3 regions of the Ensifer canadensis genome follow, and region 3 is predicted to be linked to each of the others. Evidence: riboswitches for the same ligand, from Rfam matches in the RefSeq annotation. Region 3 holds a riboswitch; each other region holds the start of a gene.
What was found. Region 3 has a riboswitch for cobalamin ahead of J3R84_RS09220 (DUF1636 family protein). Riboswitches for the same ligand answer to the same signal wherever they lie in the genome.

Region 1 (6,608 bases), 550 kb from region 3:
CGGCCACGGCCTGGGCAAAGGTCATCAGCCGCGGGCCTGTCAGCTCATAGACCTTGCCGACATGCCCCTCGTCCAGAAGGGCTGCAACTGCCACGTCGGCGATGTCGTCGGTGCTGATGAAGGGTTCGGTGATCTCATCCGGCGGCAGGAACACCGATCCGCTGCGAACGGAATCGGTCAAAAAATCCTCGCTGAAATTCTCGAAGAACCAGCTTGCCCGGATGATCGTCCAGTCGGCGCCGGAGGCCTGCAGTTCGCGCTCGGCCGCTTCCGCCTCGTCCTCGCCGCGCCCCGACAGAAGCACCAGCCGCTTGATGCCCGAGCGAACGGCAAGCCTCGAGAATTTGCGGATGGTTTCGACGGCGCCCGGCACCGCCAGATCCGGCTGGTAGCTGATATAGATGCGCTCGACATTTTCAAGCACGGGCGCCCAGGTCGCCTCATCCGTCCAGTCGAAGGAAGGCGATGCCGAACGGGCGCCGATGCGCACCGCGATACCCCGCTCCTCAAGGCGGGCCGCCACCCGCCGCCCCGTCTTGCCCGTACCGCCCAGAACCAGTGTGAGTTTGTCAGTCATCGCTTCCTCCTGAGGTTGATTGCAAAACATGAGCATCTCTCACATTTGCAAATGTGATAAATCCTCGTATTTTAGGAGTCAAGTCAAAATGTGAGCATTACTCATGATTCCCGATGCAAGCCCTTCCACAATCCCCGCTGACGACGAGCCGGCGCTGCGCCGCACGCCCAGCCAGAAGCGCAGCCGCGAGCGCGTCGAGCACATCCTTTCCTGCGCCACGGCGATCATCCAGGAGAAGGGCAGCGACGCCATGCGCATGAGCGAAGTCGCTGAAAAGGCTGGAATCTCGATCGGCTCCCTCTACCAGTACTTCCCCGACAAGGCGGCGATCGTGCGCACGCTGGCCGAGCGCTACAATGCGGTCTGCAATGAATGCATCGGGGCCGAGCTTGCCAAGGTGACGTCGATCTCGGAACTGCGTGACGCCTTCTCCATGCTGTTCGACATCTATTACGATATGTTCCTGGCCGAGCCTGTGATGCGCGACATCTGGTCAGCGATGCAGGCCGACAAGGCGCTGCGCGAGATCGACCTTTTGCAAAGCCGTGCCGGCGGCCAGCTTCTGGCCGACGTCTGGGCTCGGTTTGCGCCCGACACGCCGCGCGAAACGATCGACAGCGCCGCCTTTTTGATCATGCATCTCGGCGATTGCACGATGCGGCTTGCGGTCTCCGTCACCAGAGCAGAGGGCGACCAGATCGTCGAAGCCTATAAACGCATGATCCTTCGTGATTTTGTCGCGGATGGACCGGGCGGCGGCGCAAGTCTAATTGACATCTCCGGGGTGCGATCCTAATCATCGTGGATCGATTGGTTCCCGCAACGCGAACGCGTTTCGGGAGTAAACGGGAACGTGACGGATGGACCCATGCTGGGCATTCAAATCACGGCCGACCCCGCGACTGTAGAGCGACGTGAATGCGCCGTTCCGGAGCGATCCGGAAGAAGCCACTGGAGACAAGACCGCGAGAGGGCGGCCCTTGCTCTGGGAAGGCGAGGCAAATCCAGGGTGATCTCACCCGACGTCCTGAGCCAGGAAACCTGCCAGTCGATGCGGGCATAGGGCCCAAACCGGGAAAGATCCCGACGCCATCACGGAGGTTGTCATGGCTACATCTACAGTTTCGAGCATTCCGCTCTCCCTCAGCGATCGTCTGACCGCAGGTATCATCGCGCTCCTCATCGGCGGCTTCCTCGTCTTCGGCGCAGGCCTGGCGAACTCGGCCGTGCTGCACGATACCGCGCACGACACCCGCCACTCCTATGGCTTCCCCTGCCACTAAGCGATGTTCCGGGACGCGACTTGCGTTCCGCATCGACATAGCTGCGGACAAAAACGCTTCCGGCAGACAGCCGGACGCGTTTGCTCGCGTCTGATGCAGATTGAAGATCTGCCGGACGGAGCCGTTCGCATATTTGCCAGTGGGACACGGCGCTGCCTGCCAGATGCATGGCGCGCCGATATCGAGGGATATCGAAAATGATTGTCAGAACGCTTCTGGCCGCGATCGTGGCTGGATTGATTGCCGGTGTCTTCATGACCGGCGCCCAGGAACTGCGCGTCGTACCGCTGATCCTGCACGCGGAAGAATTCGAAGGCGAGGCACCGGCCGCCGGCGAACAACCAGCCGTTCAGCCGGGAACGGCCGATCCGGCCGCAGCAAACCACGACCAGCATTCGTCGCTGAAGGCGGTTTCGCCGATTGGCGCTTTGCTTGACGCCCTGTCGCCGATCACGCCTGCCTACGCCCATGAGGGCGAACACGAGGAAGGCGGCATCATGTTCGGCATGAGCCGCTTTTCCGGCACGCTGATCGCCAATCTGGTGACCGGCTCCGGCTTCGCGCTGCTGCTCGCCGGCGTCAGCCTCGTCATCGGCTACCCGATCACGCTCAGGAACGGCGCGCTCTGGGGCGCCTGCGGCTGGCTTGCCGTGCACATGCTGCCGGCAATCGGTCTGCCGCCGGAACTGCCGGGCTTCCCGGCCGCGGAACTCGGCGACCGCCAGGTCTGGTGGGGTGCAACCGTGCTGTTGTCTGCCGCCGGTCTCTATCTGCTGGTCTTGCGGCAAGAGATCGCCGCCAAGATCATCGGCCTCGTGCTGATCGCGGCACCGCATGTCTATGGCGCGCCGCAACCGTCGGACATCTCCAGCAATGTGCCGGCCGTGCTCGGCGCTGAATTCGCCGTGGCAGCCCTTGCCACCACGCTCGCGTTCTGGATTGTTCTCGGCGTCGTGTCGGGCTTCATCAACGATCGTTTCGCCAAGGCGTAACAGACCGGCCAGATTTCGCCATCAACCCGGAGCCCCTGATATCGCCGATATCAGGGGCTTTGTCGTCGAGATGTCTCAGCGCGCCTGCAATGCCAGCAGATGCGCCTGCAACCGCGCGCGGCGGTCGTCCGGCGCCAGCATCACGCAACTGTCGCAGAAGCTGCCACCTTCCGTTCGATAATAGAGACAGCAGCCGCCGCGCAGGCGATAGGTGCGCGACAGCGCATGATTGCCGCCGATCTCGATCACGATGTCCTCGTAACGGAGCTTGTCGGAAAATAGCGACGTACCCGCGCGCTTGACGATCGCCAGCGCCCTCGCCATCGCGGTCTCCTCGTCGCCGAGGACGCGGCCGATCTCCAGGAACCCACCGGCAAGCGAATCCGCCGCAAGCCGCCATTGCGCGCCCGAGGACAGGCCGGTGCGACGCTTCAACATGACGACGATCGGCGCCAGATGCGCAGCGAAGGTTTCGCCGAAGACGTCCGCAGTCGCCGGGGCATGATCCCCGGCTGCGGGCAAGGCAAGGCTGAAATGAAACCGCTTGGCCGCGACAAGCCGTTCGCCATAGGCCCGCGAAAATTCTTCGAAGCGAAGGCCGCGAACGGCTGCCACGATGCCCCCACCGAGATAGAGGCCGCCAAGCGCGAGCGTGAGCTGGTTGCTGTAAAAGGCAATCAGATGGGCGGCGCGGATCTTGTCGTCCATGCCCTCGGCAAAGCGATCCTGATAGGCAAGGCTGTCTTCAAGCCCGACGCCCTCCTCCACCCAGAACCGCGCCTCGGGAAGAAATACGTCGCCGGCGGCCCCGAGCGAAAAGCCCACTTCGGGGAAAGACGACTGCAGGTGCGCGAGAACGCCAAGGGCGCTCTGGCGCAACGCCGCGTCCGCCTCGTCCTCCGCCGGGCGCTCGTCCTGCCGCTCGTGGCCCAAGCTCATGCCGTCTCCCTGGTCTCAAGCCAGCCGCCGCGAAAATCCGCCCGCTGCAATCCGCGCCGTATGGCCGGAATGCTGCGCGTCAGCTCCCAGACGAAACCGTTTCTGGCATTCTCGATCATCATCACGACAAGCCCCTGGTCAAGCCCGACCACGCGGTCGTCGACCCAACCCTCCGGGCCCACACCGGGCAGGCTCGGATTGAACCCGCCGGGAAACCGGCTCTCGCACAGAATGTCCGGGTAACAGTTCTCGAGCTCGGCGAGTGCCGACTGCGACGCATCGGCAGCGAAAGGCAGACAGGCAACCGGTGCCCAAGGTGCCAGCGTGCCATCGTCAGGACCACCGGGCGCGCCGCGCGCCGCATAGCCGAGCATCCGCTGCCAACGCCCATCGACAAGCCGCTGCCGCCCCGCCGGTCCACCGCAGGCGCTGAGGCCCCACATATCCCCGCCGTAACCGGCGAAATCGCCGGGATTGCGCTCGGCATGGGCTCGCTGCAGCGCGATCGCCCGGCAGGTATTGTCGAAATAATCAGTCGCCTCGTCACGCATCGGCGCATCGCCAATGCCGCGAAGGTCCAACCAGGCTTGCGGAAAGAGATGGACGAACAAAGGCGCGGCCTGCAGATGCGGCGCACCGTCGACCGTGGTCCACGCATAGGCGGCCGTGAATTCGCGGTAGTGCTCCGGGCCGATTGCATGGTGCGGCGCGCCGAGCGCGAGCACGTAGAGCAGCAGTGCCTCGCTGTAGCCCTGCCATCGATACTTAAGAAACCGCCCGGGCGGTCGCCAGCCCATCGTCAGTATCTCGCCACGGCCGAGCGCCCAGCGCCAATCCACCCGGGCATAGAGCTTATCCGCAAGCGCGCGGATTTCCCGCTCCCCCGCACTGTCGCCGGAGAAATAGGCGCCTGCGGTCAAAACGCCGGCAATCAGCAGCGCGGTATCGATGGTGGAAAGCTCGCACTGCCACACCCGCTCGCCGGTCTTCATGTGGAGAAAGTGATAGTAGAAGCCGCGATAACCGGTGGCGAGCGCATCGCTCCCCTGCCGGCTTTGCGCCAGAAACCGCAGGGTCATCAGCACCCGGCCGGCCGCTTCGCCGCGCCCGATCCAGCCGCGCTCGACGCCAACAGGGTAGCAGGAAAGCCCGAAACCGGTGGCAGCGATGCTTGAGGGCGCGTCGGGAAGCGACGTATCGGCGACAAGCCCGGTGCCGGCATCGCTATAGCGCAGGAAATAGTCGAAAGCGGCGGACTGCAGCCTATCGACCTGAAAACGCTCCGTATTCCGTGTCTGTTGAAGCATATCCTCAGCTCATGCAGGCCCGTCGGCACGGTATCGATCGGCAGTAAACCCTGTCGATATCACCTTTTATTGAAGGTCAGCCAACCCCAAACAGTCGCGATAAGCCAATCCTGTGCTACATTTCCTGAGATGACGCGGCTCGCAATGACGGGTTGAAGCGATGTTAACCATGCTGGCGTTGATCCTTTCCCTGACTGGTGGCCCGACCCAATCGACCGCCGCGCACACCGACGTCGATGTCGAACTGGTGCTGGCCGTCGACATGTCCGGCTCGATGGATCTGGACGAAGCCCGCGTCCAGCGCGCCGGCTACGTGCAGGCGCTGCGCCATTCCGACTTCCTCAATGCGGTAACGAGCGGTCGCTATGGCCGGATCGCCCTTGGCTATTTCGAATGGGCCGGCACCGTCAACGAATCCTCCGTCGTTGCCTGGCAGGTGATCTCCAACGCCGCCGAAGCGGACGCCTTTGCCGCGCTGATCGAGGCCCGCCCCGTCGGCACCCGCCGCGGCACCTCGATCTCCAACGCGCTCACTTACGGCACAGCGCTGATCGACTCCAACGCCTTTGCCGGCATGCGCCGCATCATCGACGTGTCTGGCGACGGACCCAACAATATCGGCCCACCGGTCATTCCCGCCCGCGACATCGCCATTGCCCGCGGCATCATCATCAATGGCCTGGCGATCCTGATTAGACCGTCCGTCTCGACCGGGCCGCTCGACCAGTATTATGCCGAGTGCGTCGTCGGCGGCCCGGGCTCCTTCGTGCTGCCGGTGCATGAGCCGGAAGATTTCGCCATCGCCATCCGCCAGAAGCTGATCCTGGAGGTCAGCGGCCTGCCGCCACCGCCGCGTGTGCGCCTCGTCGATGCCTTGCCCGCTCCCGACTGCCTGATCGGCGAGAAGCTCCGGCCAGGCTTCATCGACCGCGTCTATCCCGAACTTGACAAGTAGTCGGCCCACATTGGCAACGACGCTTTGCCATGCCAGATTGTCGTTTCCTTACTGCATGTTTCCTTAAATCCTATTCGATTTAAGGATAAAAACAGGCAGCCATTCAAAGTGCTACAGCGACATTTGCGCGTCTAATAAGACGCGCGGCGCTGTAGGGCGCGCGCGTCGATAAGATGCCGCGTTCAATCGTGGATCGATTTCCTTCATGTCCCTGACCACCCATCCTGCGGCGGCCGACGCGTCCACCGACACCAGCACCCGACAGATTCGCGACAAGCTGCGCGATGCGATCGTCGAACGACGGCTTGCGCCCGGAACCAAGCTGTCCGAAAGCGATGTCGGCGATCTGTTCAACGTCAGCCGTACGCTGGTGCGCGCCGCGCTGCAGTCGCTCGCCTATGAGGGGCTGGTCACTGTCGAGAAGAACCGCGGCGCCTTCGTCGCCCATCCCTCGCCGGATGAAGCCCGCCAGATTTTTGCGACCCGCCGACTGATCGAGCCGGGCCTCGTGCGCGCCGCCGCGCCGCGCATTGGCGCGGCTGATATCGATGAGCT
Region 2 (6,608 bases), 230 kb from region 3:
GTTCCTCCCACCGGACGGAGCTGTTAACGCAATGCGAGGCTTGTCGTTGCACCGGCGGCGACAAGCCTTATGATAGGGCTGAAACAGGAAGTGCCGACAGCGACCGAACCCGGACAACAAGGGTGGCGCCGTGCGGTTGCAGGAATGGACGTTCGCCCGTGTTCCGGAACATGAAAACCCTAGCCGCGGCGACCTTGCCGCTGCTTCTGGTTCTTGCCGATCAGGCGCTGGCCTCCAGCGTGTGCGACCGCCTGAACACTCGGCTCGCCGAACTGCCCGCCGCCATCGAAACTACGGCCGATACCCGCGATTATGCGAGCGCGATTTCCCGACAGAACATCGAATTGCGCCGGGCGCGCAACGATCGCCGACGCGCCGGCTGCGGCACAGGCAGCGTCGTCGTCTTCAACGGCGGCGACCCGGATATCTGCACAGACATCAACAGTCTGATCGCCGAGATGGAAGACAATCTGCGCATCCTCAAATCGGAGCGCCAGCAGCTGATGTCAGGCGATGGAGACGATACGCGCCGGCGCATCCTCGCCGCCCTCGAGATCAACGGTTGCTATGGTGGCAGCGAGGAATTTGCGACCGCCGACCCGGACGAGCCGGAAACGTACCGCAACATCCTGCGCGATCTGCCGCCGGACGAAAGCTACGGACCAATGCTGCGGGACGGCGAAATGGGCACCTACCCGCCGGAAAGCGGCGTCTATTCCGGCACGCTTCGCACCATGTGCGTGCGCACTTGCGATGGCGCCTTCTTCCCGATCTCGTCCGAGGCAAGCCCTGTGGACTTCGCCCGCGACGAGCAGGCCTGCCGCGCCCGCTGCCCGGGTGCCGAAACAGAACTATTTTTCCACGACCTGGCGACCGAGGAGAGCGACCAGATGGTCTCCGCCTCGACGGGACGCCCCTATAAAGAACTGCCAAACGCCTTTGCCTATCGGACGCGCGGCGTCGGCAAGCCGGGCATTTGCGGTTGCCAGATTCCAAAGATCGCGACGACGCCCAAGGCTTCCAGTGGCAACACTGGCAACAGCGAATCGTCGATCATCGTCATCGAGGGCAAGAAGGAAGCGGCCGCCCCTACCGCCAAGGCGGCTGCGGAGGAGCGCCCCTACGATCCCGCCAAGAGCAAGGTGCGGGTCATCGGGCCGACGTTCCTTCCCCAGGAGGAAACGTCGATCGACCTTCGCCATCCGAAGGGTCCGGGCTACCAGCCGGTTCAGAGCAACTGATCGCAGCGTCTGCCTTTCGGCAGGTTCCCCAGCCTTCCTCGAACACCAGCTCCTCCAGCGGCAGCCGCTGGCGCCAGCCCTTAACCGCAAGTTCCGGCTCCTGGTAAAGGCGATCGACATATCCGAGGCAAAGCCAGGCGACGATCACGACATGATCGGGAATGCCGAGGATCGCCTTGATCTCATTTTCATGAAAGATACTGACCCAGCCGACACCAACGCCTTCGGCGCGCGCCGCAAGCCAGAGGTTCTGCACGGCACAGACGGTGGAATAGAGATCCATCTGCGGGTTATGGGTGCGCCCGAGAACGACCGCTCCACCGCGCGTGCGGTCGCAGGTGACGCAGATGCTCAAGGGTGCCTTGCGGATCCCCTCCAGCTTCAGGGAGCGGTATTTCGCTTGGCGGTCGCCATCGAACATCAATGCCGCTTCGTCGTTGGCGCGGGAAAAGGCCTGCCATACCCGCTCGCGGGTTTCGGCCTGCCGGACCACGACGAAATTCCACGGTTGCATGAAACCCACCGATGGCGCCCGGTGCGCAGCATTGAGCAGGCGCATCACCACATCGTCAGGCAAGGGTTCGGCCAGGAACTGATCCCGCACGTCCCGGCGCGTTTCGATGGCTCGATAGACGGCTTCGCGCTCGTCGGATGAAAAGGCTTCTGCAGCCGCAAGGCCGCCATTAGCGTCAGTCAGCATCGTTCGATCCCCAACAATGCACAACCTTCCGCCGTCCGCGCGGATATCGGTCTATCTTGCCAGGCCGGTCTTCTGACTTCGGATCAACCGGCCGCCTCACCTTCCCAGATCACATGAAGATCCAGTGGCAAGATCTTGAGCAAGCTCAAAATCCCTAGAGGCAGTCGTCCCCGTCACAGCGTTGGGCACGTTCCGGAATAACACCGGATTCCCGATTCTCCCGCGTTGCGGGCACCTGACGGCGTCATAAGGGCACAGCCCACAGGGAATGACAAGCAAGTCCGGCGTCGCTTGCCGGTCACTCCACAGGGCCTCGCGACAGCGTCAGATGTCAGAGCGGCGCGACCGGATGCGGCGAGCCGTCATAGCCGCCCCACACCGACTGGTCGAAGCAGATGACCGACCCCGTCATCAGGCCGGACTCATCCGACGAGAGATAGGCGCAGGCACGCGCGACTTCCTTGGGGTCGACAAGCCGACCGAAGGGTTGGCTGGCGGCCGCCTTTTCGAGCCAGTCGTCTGCCGCCCCATGAAATTCGCGCTGGATGCGGTCTTCCCCTTCGGACGCCATCCAGCCGATATTGAGGCCATTGACGCGAATGCGGTTGCGCAGCAGCGCATAGGAGGTGTTCTTGGTCAGCGTCTCCAGCGCCCCCTTCGACGAGCAATAGGCGGCGATAAACGGCTGACCGGCCATCGCCGACATCGAGCCAATATTGACGATGGTGCCCTGCGTGCCCTCCCGCCGCATCAGCTTTACCGCTTCCTGCATCAGGAAGAACGGTGCGCGCACATTGACAGCGAACATCCGGTCGAACAGTTCGGGGCTGGTGTCCAGGATGGTGCCGCGATCGGTGATCGCCGCCGCATTGACCAGCGCATCGACGCGCCCGAATGTGGCGTCGCAGGCGCTGACGACCTTGCGCGCGTCCTCGACCTTTTCGAGGTCTGCCTCGACATAAAGTACCTGCGCGCCGGTTGCCTTGCGGATCTGCTCGGCCTTCGCTTCGCCCTTGGCAACGTTGCGTCCACAGATGACGACACCTTTAGCCCCACGTTCCGCAAACAGGTTGGCGATCGTTGCGCCCAGCCCCTGCGTCCCGCCGGTGACGATGGCGATCTTGCCGTCGAGACGGCCATATTGCTCGGTCATGAAAGTCCTCCCAGAATTGAAAGTGAGATGAAAACAGGGCGACCGGCCCCCGCCGCAGAACGCCGGGGACCGGAAAGATCGATTCTGCCGTTCAGCTCAGCTTGCGCTGTGCCTGCTCGCCAAGCGCGCTTCTGAAATCCGCATCGCTCCACCTGCCTGCCAGCGCCTCATGCATCAGTTGCGCCTGGGTCTTCGGCGCGAGACCGCCCAGCGGCGGATCGCGATCGAGATTGGTCGGGAAGGAATAGCCCTCGGCACAGGACGCAATCGCATTGGCCGCCTCATCGGCCGAAAGCGTGCCGGATGCCACGAGTGCGGTCAGCGCCGGGTAGAGGGCTGCACTCATCCTGGCGCGATCGACGGTCTCCATCGCCCTCCCGAAGGCCGAGGAGACCTGGAGCAGGTTGGCGACGCGCTTGATATCAGTCGAATGATTGCTGCCGGCCGCATGGAAGAGAGCCGGGTTGAAGAAGACGACATCGCCCTTTTCCAACGGCAGCTGCACGTGATGCTGGTCGAAATAGGCCCGGAACTCCGGACGTTTCAACGCGAGATAGCCGGGCACGTAGGTCTGGCTATAGGGAAGGAAAAGCGTTGGACCGCTCTCGATCGGCATGTCGCAATGGGCAACGGCACCTTGCAACGTCAGCACCGGCGACAGCCTGTGCACATGAACAGGATACTGCTCGATGACATCAGAGGTCTGGAATCCCAGATGATAGTCGCGATGGGCCGCCTGCGACGCGCCGCCGGGATTGACGCGATTGACCTGCGCCGTCAGCTGGTAGTTCGGACCAAGCCAGGCTTCGCTGACGAGCGCGATGATGGCGTTGGCGTAATAGGCGGCAAAGTTCTCAGGGCTTTTCAGGCAGTGTTTTTCGAGCGAATTCCAGATCCTGTCGTTAGCGCCGGGCTTGGCAAAGTGGTCGCCGCCGCCACTGTTGGTGCGGTGTTGCTCGTCGATGATGGCGTCAAAGATGCCGCTGGCCGCATCGATGACTGATGTGTCGGCATAGGCGTGCTTGAACACCGCCACCCCGGGCCCGGTTGCCAGCACCTCGCAGATTTCGGCCAGGGCAGCGCGGCGCCCCTCGGTCGTGGCGCAGGCGGCAACCAGGCTGGCGCTGTCATAGATCAGCACATTTTTCTCGCAGGCGAGCGCGTGTGGATAATCAGCAAGGTTCGTCTGCCGCTCCACCTCCGCACGGAACGCCTCGATGTCGCAGGCATCCTCGCTCAGCCACACACGGTCGAGGCGCTGGCGCGCCCTGTTGTCGGTCTTCATCTCGTTCCTCCTCAGAAACTTTCGATGTCCCGACTATAGGCGGCGTGAGATCGTGATATAGAGCAGGAATCCATCAAAAAACCATCAGGAGAGTTCGTCGTTGGCACATCCGTTTCTGGTCAAGGATATCGCCTTTCAGGCGGGACTCAGCACCGCGACCGTCGACCGCGTCCTGAATGAACGTCCCGGCGTGCGCCGGCAGACGGCAGCCCGCGTGCGAGCCGCCATCCGCGAGCTGGAGAAGCAGCAATCGGGATCGGAGATGCAAGGCCAGAAGCGCGCGATCGATATCGTGATGGAGGCGCCGGAGCGCTTCACCGAGGCGGTCAGGCAGGCGTTCGAAACCGAGGCGCCGACCTTCATGCCGACCACGTTTCGCTGCCGGTTCCATTTTGCCGAGATCATGCGGCCGCACGACATCGCGCAGCTGCTCGACCGCGTCCGCCTGCGTGGGACCGACGGCGTCGTGTTGAAGGCACCTGATGTGCCCGAAATCGTTGGCGCCGTCGCCCGCCTCGAACAGGCGGGAATTGCGGTCGTCGCGCTTGTCACCGATCTGCCGAACTCGGCGCGCACCGCCTATGCCGGGGCCGACAACCGCGCGGCCGGCGAGACGGCGGCCTATCTCGTGGGCGAACGGTTCGCCGGGCAGGCAGCAACCGTGCTCGTGACGATTTCGAGCAGCCGTTTTCGTGGCGAGGAGGAACGCGAAATCGGCTTTCGCCGGGTGCTCCGCGAGCACTATCCGGCGATCCGCATCGTCGAGATCAGCGAAGGCTACGGCAAGGACGCCGAAACCGGTGTTCTTGCAGCAAGAGCGCTTGCGACAGACGCCGACATCAATGCCGCCTATTCGATCGGCGGCGGCAACCGCGCCGTGCTGGCCGCCTTCGAGCGCCTCGGCCGCGACTGCAGCCTGTTCATCGCTCATGACCTCGACCAGGACAATCTGGCGCTGCTGCGCCAACGCCGGATCCATTTCGTCCTGCATCATGACTTGCGCAGCGACGCCCGCATGACTTTTCGCGCTATTCTCGCACGACGGAGCGGCGCCGGGCAAAAGCTGGGCGGAAGCCGACTGTCGGCCGTCGAGGTGATTACACCCTACAACGTGCCCATCATTTGAAAGGCGGGCCCCGCGACGACACGGGGCCGGTCTCTCACTCCGGCAAAAGCACGATCTTTCCGGAAAAGCTGCGGTCTTCGAGCCGCGCATGGGCTGCCGCACCGTCCGACAGTGCGAAGGTCTCGATGCGCGGACGTTCGATGATACCAGCGCGCAGGGCCTGGAACAGACGCTCTGCCCGGCTTAGCCGTTGCTGCCGGTCTGTCAGAAAATCCCAGAGATCGCCGCCAACGACGGTTTTCGAATTTTCCATGAGATAGCGCGGATCGACCAGCGGCGCCGGCCCACCCGCCATGCCGAATGTCACCAGCGTGCCGCGCGAGCGCACCGCCGAGAGACTGTCGAGCAAGGTTATGCCGACCGAATCATAGGCGACATTGACCCCACCGGCGCTCAAGGTGCGCACCTTGTCCGGCCAGCCCTCGTCATATCCGAGCGCATGGGCAGCACCGGCGGCCTTGGCAAGGGCCTGCTTTTCCAGCGTCGAGGCCATGGCGATGACGCTTGCGCCCCGCGCGATGGCGAGCCGGATCAGCAATTGCCCAACGCCACCGCCTGCCGCCTGGACAAGAACCGTGTCACCGGCCCGGACGCTATAGCTGTCCTCAACCAGATACTGCGCCGTCAGCCCCTGCAGCAGGAGCGCTGCCGCCGCCTCGAAGCCGATATCAACAGGAAGCGGAATCGCCCGCTCCAAAGGCACGGTCACCCGCGTTGCATTGGCAAACGGCACGTCGGCAAACCCTATCCTGTCGCCGAGGGCGATGCCTTCAACGCCTTCACCGACCGCGATGACCTCACCGGCCCCTTCATAGCCGGCAATAAAGGGTGCCTTGCCGGCGAGCACATAATTGCCCTTGCGCCGGTAGATGTCGGCGAAGTTCAGCCCGATCGCCCGCATGGCGAGCTGGATGTGGCCGGGCGGCACGGCCGGGTCGGCAACCTCGCGGTAGCTCAGCACCTCGGGCCCACCGAACGAGTCGAACACCAATGCATGCATGATCACTTCCCCCTATCGGATGAGCGTACGGACGAATTCGTCGCCGAGCCCGACGGACTTACAGTGTGCCGCATACCGATCGAGCCTGACGAGCACATCGTCA
Region 3 (6,608 bases):
TCTGATCCGTCAGGTTCTCCGAGTGCTCGAACGGCATGTAGAAGAACGCCCGCCACTCCGGCCGGACCGCCATGTCGGCGCCGGCGCCGACGGCGAGCTTGGCTTCCCGGAGCGCCAGGCCGTCGGTCGCAAAGGCAAGCGGCGTCCCCCGATACATGTTGCGCGGCAACTGATCGAGAAGCACGATTGCCGCCAGCCGGTTTTCCGGCGTCGCCCGCCAGATGTCGCCGATCTCCCTGGCAAGGGCGAGGTGCGACGCCTGGAAGCGCAGGAAGCAATGTTCGTCCAGCTCGCGCGACGGCTTGAACCAGTGGTCGAGCGACAGTTCCTCGAACCAGAATTTCAGCACTTCATCCGGGGTGCAGGCCTCAGCTTGATGGGTCATTCGCTCCTCATGTCATGCCGTGGGGACGGTCGACCTATCAGATAGGCGGCAATCGCACCGTGTCCATGCCGCTGGCTTACGCGCGACGCTTCAAAATGGCAATAAAAGCCATGCCGCCGACAAGCCCGGTGATGACGCCGATCGGCATATCCTCGGGCGCCATGACGACGCGGGAAAAGAGGTCCGCCCAGATCAGCACCAGCGCCCCGACGAAGGCCGAAAGCGGGATGACCCGGACATTGTCGCTGCCGGCAAACAGCCGCACGAAATGCGGCACCATCAGGCCGACAAAGCCGATCGCGCCGGAAAAAGCGACCATGACCCCGGTCAGAAGTGCGGTGACGACGAAGAGGACGAGGCGGAACCGGCGAACGGGAATGCCGAGCGTCGTTGCCGTCTCGTCGCCCATGGCAAGCGCATTGATCTCGCGCGCCCTCAGCACGAGGTAGCCGAGGCAGGCTGTCAGCACCACCGCGGGATAGACAAGATGCGGCCATTGCGCGAGCCCGAGACCGCCGAGCATCCAGAAAATCACCGTATGCACCGCCCTTGGATCCCCGAGGAAAATCATCAGGTTGCCGACAGACGTCAAGGTGAAGGCAACGGCCACGCCTGATAGCACCAGCCGGTCGGCATTGGTGCCGAGCACCCTTGTCACGAGCGCAACAAGTGCGGTCGCAGCCAGCGCGCCGGCAAAGGCAAACAGCGGCACCGTGGCAAGGCCGAGAATGAGTCCGGTGTGCAGTAGCGCGATGATCGCGCCGAGCGCGCCGCCGGAGGACACACCGAGCAGATGCGGATCGGCAAGCGGATTGCGGGTAACCGCCTGCAGCACGGCGCCGGTCAAGGCCAGCCCGGCTCCAACCAGCCCGGCAAGCACGACACGCGGCAGGCGCACGTCCCAGACAATGCTTTCGCGCCCCGCCGACCAGACGACGTCGACGCTGCCGGGCGACAGCTTCGAGGCGATGATCGACCAGACGGTCGAGACCGGGATGGGCGCTGAACCCCATGAGACGGCGGCAGTGATCGTCAGGCACAGCAACAGCAGCGCCGCGAGAATGGCGGTCGTGGTTTTCACAGTCCGTCCCTGGTCAATTATTGGAATGGAAAGGCGGGAGCATGCGAAACGGCATGCTCCCGCAGGCCGCCTCGGTTACATCGCCTGCCCGTGAAAGGCCCTGGCAAGGCGCGCAATGGCATCGATGTTGCGTGGACCCGGTGTCGCCTCGACATAATCGAGCACGACGAAGCGGTCATTCCTGACGGCATCGATGTTCTTGAAGGCGGGGTTGCTCTTCATGAAGGCGATCTTCTGCTCGGCGGTGACCTCGCCATAGTTGACGATCACCACCACCTCAGGGTTCTTGTCGATCACCGGCTCCCAGGAAATCTCGGTCCAGCTCTTCTCGATGTCGTCCATGACGTTGACGCCGCCCGCCGCCTCGATCATTGCCGTCGGGATACCGAACCGGCCTGACGTGAACGGCTTCTCCTCGCCGGAATCATAGACGAAGACGCGGGTCGGGCGTTCGATGCCGCCGGTGTCTGCAGTGATCTTGTCGAGATCGCGGCGATAACCGTCGACCAGCGCCTGCGCCCGATCCTCGACGCCGAAGATGCGGCCGAGATTGAGGATATCGACGAACATGTCGTCCATGACAGGCTTGCCCTTGGCCATGACGTGAATGCAGGATTCGGTCAGCTCATAGACGTTGATCTTGAAGGGTTCGAGCGTTTCCGGCGTCACCTCGCCCCCGACCTTCATGCCGTAGTTCCAGCCGGCGAAGTAGAAGTCGGCGTCGGCATTGAGCAGCACTTCCTTGGTCGGATATTTTTCCGAAAGCTCCGGCAGCGCCTTGACGCCTTCGCGCAGCTTTTCGTCCAGCGTCTTCCAGCCGGATACGCCGGTATAGCCGACCATGCGGTCCTGCAATTTCAGAGCCAGCATCATTTCAGTGAGGTTGACGTCGTTGGAAACGGCGCGCTTCGGTGCTGAATCGAAGGTCACCTCGCGGTTGCAGCTCTTGACGGTCACGGGATAGGCGAGCGCCGGCGTTGCCGCCAGAACCAGCAGGGCAAAGGCGGAATGGGCAATGAAGGTCTTCATGAAATCAGTTCCTGTCGAGCAAGTGAAAAGGAAAAGCGTGCGCCGCTCGAAACGGCATTGTTGTGGGCAGTGGCGGTGACGCCGAAGGCGGCGGAAAGCGCTTGTGGGTTGAGCACGTCTTCGGGCGGGCCGAAGGCCGTCATGCGTCCCTCCGTCAGGATCGCCACATCGGTCGCGAACTCGGCTGCCAGGTTGATGTCGTGCAGCGTGGTGACGATCGTCAGCTGCAGCGTCTGCAACAACTCGAGAATTTCGAGCTGGTGGCGGATATCGAGATGGTTTGTCGGCTCGTCGAGAATGATGATGCGCGGCTGCTGGGCAAGCGCCCGGGCGATCAGCACCCGCTGCTTCTCGCCGCCCGAAAGCGTCGCGAATTGCCGCCCGGCAAGGTGGGTGAGATCGAGATGCTCGAGCGCGTGCGCAACCGTCTCGCGGTCCCTCGCGGTCCAGCCGCTCATGCCCTCACGCCGGGGGATGCGGCCCATCATCACCACGTCGCGCACGCTGAAGGGAAAGTCGCTCGGCATTTCCTGCAGCACGACGGCAATGATCTTTGCCGCCTCGCGCGCCGTCATCGCCCAGATGTCGACGCCATCGACCTCGATTGCGCCCGCTATCGGCTGGGCCGAGCGATAGAGGCAGCGCAGCAGCGAGGTCTTGCCGGCACCGTTCGGCCCGAGAATGGCAAGCCGGCTGCCGGGCGCAATGGCAAAGTCGATCTCGCGGACCAGCCGCAGGTCCGGGCGCGGTCCCCAATCCAGGGCGTGGACCCGAAGCCCGGCCCCTGTCGCGGTGCAGCTCATCGGCTCGTCCCTCCCCGCGCCATCATTGGAAATGCCAGCCGATGTCTTCGGAGACCAGCATCGCTGCCGGGATGCGCGCCAGCGTCTTGCCGTTGAGCCCGCGCGGCCTCTCGGCCGCCCGCGTCATGCCATCGCCCCTTCCGGCATAGGTGGTCGCGAACGAGACGAGATCATCGATATCCTCCTCGGGCGAGATATCGCCAAAGAGGTAGGTCGCCTTGCCGGTTGCCTGGAAAGCGATGGTGCAAGGCCTGGTACACGCGGCCATGCAGACCGTCCCAGTAATGGAGAAATCCCGGTCGAGCGGCTCGCCGAGCGCGGCAATACTGCGGTTCAGCCGCTGGATCAGATCCGCTCCCGGACGGCATGGGCCGCCGGTGAAACGGCAATCGGTGCAGACCGTTATCGTGTGCTGTCGGGAAACCGGATTGGCCATGTCTCTTCTCCTCCGGATTGGTCCGGAGAGAATGTGGCAACGCGGCATGATGACGGATGACCGTCGCGCAAAAACCAGTTCTTTTCCATCGGAACACCCCGTCCGTTGTGGTTGATCGGTTCGATGGCAGGTCTCCTGGCTCGCGGGTCGCGGCGCATCCACGTCTTCCCGGCTGATCGCCAGTGACATGGTGTGAATGCGCTTTCCGCTCACAGTTGCGGGGGCAGCCACGGTTTCGGCCCCATTTGGGTCGTCCGCTCCGTGTTCCCTTTTCAGCCGCTTCCGCATTGTCGCGGTTGCAGCACCATCAAAGCCTTCGTCGCACACTTCGGCGGAGGTGACAACCGCCGCGACAGCACGGCCTTGGCCTATCAACATGTCGCATTTTTTCATGCGCATTTGTTATGTGATAACATAACATTATTCAACACAAAAATATGTTGACCAACTCGCCCGCACCGACCAACGGGCGTATCCTTCGATGGCGCCTGTGTGGAAAAGGAGATCTGCCATGGCCGCCTATCTGATTGCGGATGTCGAGGTCACCGATGCCGCGGCCTTTGAAGAATACATACGGGAAGTGCCGGCAACGGAGGCGCGCTATGGTGGCCGATATTTGGGGCGCGGTGGCGCTACCCGGGTGCTCGAGGGAGACTGGGAGCCGCACCGGCTCGTCATTGTCGAGTTCCCGGACATGCACTCCTTGCTCGAGTGGTACAACTCGCCGGCGTATCAACGCCTCAAGGCGATCCGAGAGCGCTGCGCCAAGACGCGGATCATGACGCTGGAAGGCGTTGCCACCTAAGCAGTCGGGCCGTCATTGTTCCAGCAGCTTCCGACGTTTACCGCAAAGGTGCGGCATTGGCATATCAACATGCGGCATATTTTCATATTCATCTGTTATGTAATATCATAATACAACACAAGCTAACGAATGATGCCTGCGACGCACATTGGCAGAGCACTTCTCACGCCATCAGGACGATCGATCGCGACTGTCAACCGGACCTATTAATCTGGCATCAGCGTTTGCCGGCGACGGTCATAAGACATTGCTCGACCAACGGACCGGCAACTCTGTGCTGGAAGCGATTTCAAGAGGCGTTGTCAGGCGATACTTCATCTGCCTGGGGTGCCTCATTCCGGTGCGGCGATACGAATGGGACGTGTCCCGACTGGAGCGCCGGTCGCCCGGTCGATGGTGACGGGATCGATCTCCGTTCCGGTCTCGGCGTCGAAGAACCGGGTTACCTCGCCCCCGCCGCGATGCTTGCGTCCCCACGCGCCGATGGCAAACAGAACCGGCAGGAAGTCTTGGCCAGCTTCGGTCAGGACATATTCGTCTCGTGGCGGACGATCGGAATAGCGGCGTTTCTCCAGCAGCCCCTCCTCCGTCAGCGCTGAAAGCCGCCCCGTCAGCATCGTCGGCGCGATACCAAGACTTTTGCGGAAATCATCGAAGCGGGTCAGGCCCGCATGGGCATCTCGCATGATCAGCATGCTCCAGGCATCCCCCACAAGCGCAAGGCTCCTGGCGATCAGGCATGGCTGGCTCGACAGATTTTTCATGTTAGTATCTTTTTGATAGTGACTAACTACTAATTTAATAGTAACTGAATGTTCAGCGATATTCCATGATAAAATGAAAGCACAAGCCGATGAGCAAGACAGAACGCGGCATTGCCCTGGTCACGGGCGCTTCCTCAGGCATTGGGTTGGTGACAGCACGAGCGCTGCGGCACGATGGCTACCGTGTCTTCGGTACCAGCCGAAAGCCGATGCCCGATACCCCGGACGGGATCACGATGCTGATCTGCGATGTAACCGATGACGCATCGGTGCAGACAACCGTCGACGAGGTTCTAAGTCGCGCAGGACGGATTGATCTTCTTGTCAACAATGCCGGGATCGGACTGCTCGGCGGCGCTGAGGAATCCACGACGAAACAGGCGAAAGCCGTCTTCGACGTAAACGTGTTCGGCATCATACGCATGACAAATGCGGTGCTGCCCACGATGAGACGGCAGCATCGAGGACGGATCGTCAACCTCAGCTCCATACTCGGGCTGATCCCCGCCCCCTACAATGCGCTCTACGCATCGACCAAACATGCCATCGAAGGCTATTCGGAGTCTCTTGACCACGAAGTGCGAACGCAAGGCATCCGCATCGTGCTTGTCGAGCCCGGCGTAACCCGCACATCCTTCGAAGAGAACATCACGCGACCGGACCGCCCGCTTGCCGTTTACGACACGGTTCGCGCCGACGCGGAGAGGCTGATGCGCGACATCGTCGCGAAGGGCGATGCACCCGAGGTGGTCGCCGAAGCCGTCGTAAGGGCCGCCAATGCGGCATCGCCCAAACGACGCTACACCGCCGGAAAAGCTGCAGGACAAGTCCGTTTCATGCGTCGCTTCCTGCCCGAGTCCATCGTCGACAAGAACCTTCGGAAGTTCAGCAGACTTCCCGATTGAGCTGTCGCCGCCGCACTGCTGGCGCTGCCGGCTCACCATAGAAACGAAAGTTAGTCTGATGAAATCATTCCTGATCGATCGCTATCTGAAAGGCGGCGCTCTCCGGCTCGGCGAAGGCCCACAGCCGGAGTTGCGTGAGAACGATGTCATGGTTGAGATTCATGCCGCCGGCGTGAACCCCTTGGACAATAAGATCAGGGACGGAGAGTTCAAGGTCATCCTTCCCTACCGCCTTCCACTGGTGCTGGGCAACGATGTAGCGGGCGTGGTGGTCAGGGTCGGGGCCAATGTCCGGCGATTTAAGCCTGGTGACGAGGTCTATGCACGCCCGGCCCAGGATCGCATCGGGACATTTGCAGAGTACATCGCCATGGACGAGGCCGATGTAGCGATGAAGCCG

Region 1: another riboswitch for cobalamin. It lies ahead of J3R84_RS11855 (CbtB domain-containing protein); the one in region 3 lies ahead of J3R84_RS09220 (DUF1636 family protein).
Region 2: another riboswitch for cobalamin. It lies ahead of bluB (5,6-dimethylbenzimidazole synthase); the one in region 3 lies ahead of J3R84_RS09220 (DUF1636 family protein).

The regions. Positions count from the first base shown of each region.
Region 1 is NZ_CP083370.1:2,436,151-2,442,758, forward strand. It holds gene J3R84_RS11845 (NAD(P)H-binding protein) at 1-577, opposite strand, end outside; gene J3R84_RS11850 (TetR/AcrR family transcriptional regulator) at 681-1,373, shown strand; cobalamin riboswitch at 1,372-1,640, shown strand; gene J3R84_RS11855 (CbtB domain-containing protein) at 1,684-1,860, shown strand; gene J3R84_RS11860 (CbtA family protein) at 2,058-2,852, shown strand; gene J3R84_RS11865 ((2Fe-2S)-binding protein) at 2,928-3,791, opposite strand; gene J3R84_RS11870 (glucoamylase family protein) at 3,788-5,098, opposite strand; gene J3R84_RS11875 (DUF1194 domain-containing protein) at 5,259-6,053, shown strand; gene J3R84_RS11880 (GntR family transcriptional regulator) at 6,259-6,608, shown strand, end outside.
Region 2 is NZ_CP083370.1:1,654,744-1,661,351, forward strand. It holds gene J3R84_RS08100 (DUF2865 domain-containing protein) at 171-1,241, shown strand; gene bluB (5,6-dimethylbenzimidazole synthase) at 1,150-1,941, opposite strand; cobalamin riboswitch at 1,987-2,195, opposite strand; gene J3R84_RS08110 (SDR family oxidoreductase) at 2,273-3,094, opposite strand; gene J3R84_RS08115 (phytanoyl-CoA dioxygenase family protein) at 3,186-4,379, opposite strand; gene J3R84_RS08120 (LacI family DNA-binding transcriptional regulator) at 4,480-5,505, shown strand; gene J3R84_RS08125 (quinone oxidoreductase family protein) at 5,540-6,505, opposite strand; gene J3R84_RS08130 (2,4'-dihydroxyacetophenone dioxygenase family protein) at 6,518-6,608, opposite strand, start outside.
Region 3 is NZ_CP083370.1:1,887,182-1,893,789, forward strand. It holds gene J3R84_RS09200 (DUF924 family protein) at 1-385, opposite strand, end outside; gene J3R84_RS09205 (FecCD family ABC transporter permease) at 462-1,466, opposite strand; gene J3R84_RS09210 (ABC transporter substrate-binding protein) at 1,542-2,495, opposite strand; gene J3R84_RS09215 (ABC transporter ATP-binding protein) at 2,492-3,298, opposite strand; gene J3R84_RS09220 (DUF1636 family protein) at 3,321-3,734, opposite strand; cobalamin riboswitch at 3,843-4,058, opposite strand; gene J3R84_RS09225 (DUF1330 domain-containing protein) at 4,246-4,539, shown strand; partial or broken gene J3R84_RS09230 (winged helix-turn-helix transcriptional regulator) at 4,829-5,303, opposite strand; gene J3R84_RS09235 (oxidoreductase) at 5,393-6,208, shown strand; gene J3R84_RS09240 (NADP-dependent oxidoreductase) at 6,267-6,608, shown strand, end outside.